Flocculibacter collagenilyticus: one gene and its partner. The protein of the gene in region 1 binds, or shares a complex with, the protein of each later gene. Links are inferred from orthologs where the notes say so. Each region holds a gene or a part of one and is shown on either strand. Other genes may lie near its edges. The genes, in order: nusB and rpsJ.

Evidence for each region.
Region 2: the proteins of nusB (region 1) and rpsJ are in contact, whole or in part, in a solved structure (PDB 3D3B), measured with the Escherichia coli proteins. The link is inferred for Flocculibacter collagenilyticus from one-to-one orthologs.

What each region holds. Positions count from the first base shown.
Region 1 is NZ_CP059888.1:2,437,086-2,440,118, reverse strand. What follows is about bases 200-2,903. They hold nusB (transcription antitermination factor NusB), read left to right. Parts: upstream 200-1,198; coding sequence 1,199-1,609; downstream 1,610-2,903. Other genes in these bases: HUU81_RS10820 (phosphatidylglycerophosphatase A family protein), read left to right, coding at 2,680-2,903; thiL (thiamine-phosphate kinase), read left to right, coding at 1,700-2,668; ribH (6,7-dimethyl-8-ribityllumazine synthase), read left to right, coding at 723-1,187; ribBA (bifunctional 3,4-dihydroxy-2-butanone-4-phosphate synthase/GTP cyclohydrolase II), read left to right, coding at 200-633. Outside these bases: more of ribBA, read left to right, coding at 1-199; more of HUU81_RS10820, read left to right, coding at 2,904-3,033. UniProt on the Escherichia coli protein: Part of the processive rRNA transcription and antitermination complex (rrnTAC). The complex forms an RNA-chaperone ring around the RNA exit tunnel of RNA polymerase (RNAP).
Region 2 is NZ_CP059888.1:877,020-880,228, reverse strand. The notes cover bases 79-2,958. They hold rpsJ (30S ribosomal protein S10), read right to left. Parts: upstream 1,735-2,958; coding sequence 1,423-1,734; downstream 79-1,422. Other genes in these bases: HUU81_RS03795 (DUF4097 family beta strand repeat-containing protein), read right to left, coding at 2,069-2,958; rplC (50S ribosomal protein L3), read right to left, coding at 759-1,397; rplD (50S ribosomal protein L4), read right to left, coding at 137-742; rplW (50S ribosomal protein L23), read right to left, coding at 79-140. In the rest of the region: more of rplW, read right to left, coding at 1-78; more of HUU81_RS03795, read right to left, coding at 2,959-3,052. UniProt on the Escherichia coli protein: Involved in the binding of tRNA to the ribosomes. Part of the processive rRNA transcription and antitermination complex (rrnTAC). The complex forms an RNA-chaperone ring around the RNA exit tunnel of RNA polymerase (RNAP).

The DNA of each region.
Region 1 (3,033 bases):
GGTGTCATTGTAGAAATTTTAAATGATGACGGCACAATGGCGCGTCGTCCAGATTTAGAAAAATTTGCTGAAAAGCACGATATTAAAATGGGCACAATTGCCGATTTAATTGAATATCGTAACCATAACGAAACTACAATAGAAAAAGTGGCGCAGTGTAAATTGCCAACCGAGTTTGGTGATTTTGATTTAACAACGTTTAAAGACACCATTGATGGCCAAGTACATTTCGCATTGTCAAAAGGTGAAATAGAGCCTGAAAATGCGACCTTAGTGCGTGTACATTTACTAAATACATTCAGTGACTTATTATTATCAGACCGTTCAGTCAATCGTAGTTTCACACTGCAAAATGCCATGCAGCGTATTCAGAAAGATGACGGTGTGCTTGTGTTACTTGCAGAGCACGACACTACTGAAGATATTATTGCACGGGTTAAAGCGTTTGAAGCAGAAGATCAGGGCGTGGCTCAACCTCGCGCTAAGTGGTCTGGAACGTCAAGAAACGTAGGTGTTGGTTCGCAAATTTTGGCTCAACTTGGCGTTAAAAAAATGCGTTTGTTAAGTAGTCCTAAAAAATACCATGCGCTTTCAGGGTTTGGTTTAGAGTTAGTTGAATACGTTTCTGAATAAAAGAGTAGTGATGGTGATAGGCGTTATGTTAAAATGTGCGCCTTTTTGTAAGTCCGTTAAATACACCCGTATAATTAATAAGGTATCCAATGAAGGTAATTGAAGCAGGCATCAACGCTAAAGGTAAGAAATTCGCTATTGTTGTAGCACGTTTTAATAGTTTTATCGTAAATAGTTTGTTGGAAGGTGCAATTGACGAATTAAAGCGTATTGGTAGCGTTGCAGATGAAGATATTACTGTGATCCATGTACCGGGTGCTTACGAAATGCCAGTCGCAGCGCAGCGCGCGGCTAAATCAAATAAATATGATGGAATTATTGCGCTTGGTGCAGTAATTCGCGGTGGTACTCCGCATTTCGACTATGTTGCAGGTGAATGTAATAAAGGCTTAGCCCAAATCTCATTGCAATACGACATCCCAGTTACATTTGGTGTTTTAACTGTTGACTCAATTGAGCAAGCGATTGAACGCGCTGGCACAAAAATGGGTAATAAAGGTGCGGAAGCTGCATTAAGCGCACTTGAAATGGTAAATGTACTAGAACAAATTTAGTGGAGTAATGAATGAAACCTGCTGCTAGACGCAAAGCAAGATCATTGGCGGTTCAAGCCGTATATTCGTGGCAAGTTAGTGGTAATGCTATTGCTGATGTAGAGCATCAGTTATTACTTGAAACCGACACAAGTAAAGTAGATGTAGAGTATTTTAAAGATATTATTCGTGGTGTTTCTGTAAATGCCAATGAATTAGATGAATTTGTTAAGCCTCATTTAGATCGTCCATTTGACGATGTAGATCTTGTTGAAAAAGCGATTTTACGTGTGAGTGCGTATGAATTGAAATTTCGTCAAGATGTACCCTATAAAGTGGCCATTAATGAAGGTATTGAGTTAGCAAAATCGTTTGGCGCTGATGATAGCCACCGCTTTGTTAACGGTGTACTTGATAAAGCTGTTAGACGCATTAAGCGCTAAGTTAAAAATTATAGCCTGAATGAATAATTGTTATTAGTTCAATTATCAACAGGCTCGAAGGAGAGCCGACGTAAGTCGGCTTTTTTATGTATGAAAGAATTTGATGTAATTAGAACATATTTCACGAATCGTGGTGCGTCACGTAAAGACGTTGTTTTAAGAGCCGGAGATGATGCTGCTGTAGTCAAAGTAGCGGCAGGAAATCAGGTTGTTATTACGACAGATATGCTATGCGAAAATGTGCACTTTTTCTCTTCTACACCTGCTCGCGCAATTGGGCATCGTGCCGTTGCTGCAAATTTAAGTGATCTAGCAGCCATGGGCGCAACACCTGCTTGGATATCAATGGCGTTATCTATTCCTTCTGTTGACGAAGAATGGTTAAAAGAATTCTCAGACGGTGTTTTTGAAGTTGCAGAGTACTATAACGTTGAAGTGGTCGGCGGTGATACAACGCAAGGGCCACTAACGATAACCATTTGCGCAAAAGGATTAGTGCCAGATGATACGTATTTAACCCGTTGCGGAGCAAAGCCAGGCGACTGGATTTATGTCACGGGTAGTTTAGGCGATGCAGGGGTAGCGATTGAATCAATTAATGGCAAGGTAGAGATTGAGCCTAAGCACAAGAATTATTTGATGAACCGTTTTGAATACCCAACGCCTCGGGTTGCTGCAGGTGAAGCAATAAGAGGTATTGCCTCGTCTGCGATAGATGTATCTGATGGTATTACATCAGACCTGCAACATATACTAACGCGCTCTAAAGTAAGTGCTGAAATTGATGTAGAGAAGCTACCAATGTCTAAAGCATTACTAGAAACAGTTGGAGCTGAAGAAGCATTAAGATATGCTCTATCTTACGGAGATGATTACGAATTATTATTTACCGTTCCTGAAGATAAGAAAGGTGGTTTAGACATCAGCTTATCGCAATTTGGTTTAACCGCCACTTGCATAGGACAAATTAAAGGTGGCGATAGTAAACTACAGCTGACGCGTGGTGGCACCCCTTTTATTTTTAATCATTCTGGCTTTGAGCATTTTTCTCAGAAATAAGCAGGACTAATATGTCTAGAGACGCCATAAGAAATAAGTTTAACCTGTTCGATATTAATCACTTTTTAGCATTAGGCTTTGGCTCTGGCCTCTCTCGATTTGCACCAGGTACGGTGGGAACGATAGCTGCAATTCCACTTTTTTGGTTTGCAAGTGCACTTTCATTACAGTGGTATTTAGCAATAACCGCTGTAATGTGTGTTGTTGGTGTTTACATTTGTGGAAAATGTGCGTTTGACGTAGGTGTTCATGATCACCCCGCTATTGTGTGGGATGAGTTTGCAGGTTTCTTCGTAACGATGATTGCCGTACCAAGAGAGTGGCATTACATTTTAATTGGTTTTGCGTTATTCCGCTTTTTTGAC
Region 2 (3,209 bases), 1.6 Mb from region 1 along the record:
ATAGCACCTTTAATCTCTTCTTTAGTCGCATCAGTTGCTACTTTAAATACAACAGTGTTGTTATTTTCAGCGCAGTTTGTTGCTTTTTCAGAGATATGTGGAGCTAAAACAACTTTTAGTAAACGTTCTTCGCGGATCATGCTAGCTGCTCCTCAAGTTGTTTAACTGCATCAGCAGTCATTAATACTTTATCGAAGCCGATTAGACTTACTGGATCAATACCAGCTACGTCGCGAACGTCTACTTTGTATAAGTTACGAGCAGACAAGAACAAGTTCTCATCAACTTCAGCAGTCACGATTAACACATCTTTAAGCTCAAGTTCTTTAAGCTTAGCAACTAGTTCTTTCGTTTTAGGTCCTTCAACTGCAAACTTTTCAACAACGATTAAACGCTCTTGACGAACTAATTCAGAGATAATGCTTTTAATCGCACCACGATACATTTTTTTGTTAACTTTTTGGCTGTGATCTTGCGGCTTAGCTGCAAAAGTCACACCACCGCTGCGCCAAATTGGGCTACGGATTGTACCAGCACGTGCACGGCCAGTACCTTTTTGACGCCATGGTTTTTTACCACCACCGCTAACTTCAGAACGAGTCTTCTGAGCACGAGAACCCTGACGAGCTCCAGCTGCAAAAGCTGTAACTACCTGGTGTACAAGCGCTTCATTAAACTCTTGACCAAAGGTAGCTTCTGAAACTTCAAGAGCGCCTGAAGCGTCTTTTAATGCTAATTCCATCACTTATCCCCCGGACTTATGCTTTAACCGCAGGTTTAACGATAACGTCGCCACCGATTGCGCCTGGTACTGCACCTTTAATAAGAAGCAGATTGCGCTCAGCGTCAACACGTACAAGCTCAAGGTTTTGAGTCGTTACACGCTCGTTACCCATTTGGCCTGCCATTTTTTTGCCTTTGAAAACTTTACCTGGTGATTGGTTTTGACCAATTGAACCAGGAGCACGGTGAGAAAGAGAGTTACCGTGAGTAGCATCTTGCATGCTAAAGTTCCAACGCTTAACGCCGCCTTGGAAGCCTTTACCTTTAGATGTACCTACAACGTCTACTTTCTTAGTTTCAGCAAAAACTTCAACAGTAATTTCACTACCTACTGCTAATTCTTCACCTTCACCGTTAGCTAAACGGAATTCCCAAAGACCGCGACCAGCTTCAACACCAGCTTTAGCATAATGCCCAGCTGTTGCTTTGTTTACGCGGTTTGCTTTTTTAGTGCCTGCAGTTACTTGAACAGCACGATAACCGTCAGTTTCTTCTGAACGAACTTGAGCAACGCGGTTCGGAGTTGCTTCAACTACGGTTACTGGAATTGAAACGCCATCTTCAGTGAAGATACGAGTCATTCCTACTTTACGACCGACTAGACCTATAGTCATTATAAAAACCTCTATAATCTCTCGGTTAACCTAGGCTGATTTGAACATCAACACCAGCCGCAAGATCCAAACGCATTAGTGCGTCAACAGTTTTTTCTGTTGGCTCAACAATGTCGATTAGACGCTTGTGGGTACGGATTTCATACTGATCACGCGCGTCTTTGTTAACGTGCGGAGAAATAAGAACGGTGAAGCGTTCTTTACGTGTAGGTAGTGGAATTGGACCACGAACCTGAGCACCAGTACGCTTAGCAGTTTCAACAATCTCCTGCGTCGACTGGTCGATCAAACGATGATCGAAAGCTTTTAAACGAATACGAATGCGTTGACTAGACATTCTCAACCTCAAATATAAAGAGCATTTTAGAAAGAGCATAAAAAACCACCTCTCGACCACATTTTCTATTTTTAGAAATTGAGTGAGGGTGTTTTCTTATATCGATGAACTCCAAATCGGAGTTCCTGTACTAAATTGCTTTAACATTATTAAAGCTGGTTAACATAAAGAGCATTTTATCTTGTTAACCTCGAACCTGTTTAATCTAACAATCTAGACTAAGCAGGTCGGCGTATTATAGGTAAGTTGATTAATATTGCAACTACTTTTTTAAATTAACTATATATTACTATCTAAGCAAGAAAGTACCGCTACAGGGATAGCAATAAATCTGTTAATCATCAACTTTTACCGGACCATGAATGTCTTTGATCTTTAAACTGCCGCTGCCCGATTCAGTGATTGTCAACGAGCCTGCGTCATTAACGGATATGCCGCCCGAACCATCATCAATAGTTACTGCACCACTCACTCCTTTGATATAAATATTGCCCGAATTATCTTTAATATTTAAATTGCCACGAACATCAAAAATATCACTATCACCTGAGCCATCTTCTATTTGAGTGTTACCTAAGATGTTTTTCAACGTCAGGTTACCTGAATCATCATCAATATTTACACTGCCAACAATATCTTTTGCATCAATATGACCTGAGCCATCTTTTAACAGCAAACTACCATTAAGTTTAAACAACGTAATATTACCCGAACCATCATTTATAGAACTGTTACCAGTGATATGCTCCATAGCAATGCTACCTGAGCCATCATTAATAGTGCTGTTACCAGTGATATCTTCCATAGTAATACTGCCTGAGCCATCATCAATACTGATATTGCCTACAACTTTATGAAGAGCTATATCTCCCGAGCCATCATCTATCACTAAATTATCATGAATATTCTTAATGGTAATATGGCCAGAGCCATCGTTTACTTTTAGCGCGATATCTGCAGGAACAAACACCGTTAAGTCAATATAAGGCGCTTTACCGCTAAAAAACCTAAGTCCTCGATCAAATTTACTGGTTAACTTAGCTTTTTTACTGCCCTTGGCCTCCAACGTTAATTCAAAATCACTCGTTAACTCGGCGTAATTACCGACCGTTGCCTCAACACGTATCTGTTTAGTATTAGTATCACCGATAATATTAAGTACACCCGAGCCCGCTTCTATTTCTAGCTCTTTAAATGACTGTGCATCAATACTTAACGTTTGTTGTGACTCAGTCCATTCACCATAGTCGGCAGCATTGATTTGAACGACACATCCTGAAACTAATAAAATGGATAAGAGTGTGATTATTGCTTTCATTTTTTGTCCTTATTGCAGCAAGTATGCTATTTATTCAGCGCACAGCGTCATTGCGATATAACGCTAAAATTGATTGAGATATGATAACACTGATAGCGTTCTGCTTAATTTTCAAAATGTTAAATTTTATTTCGTTAATAACCAACAAACAATTAGG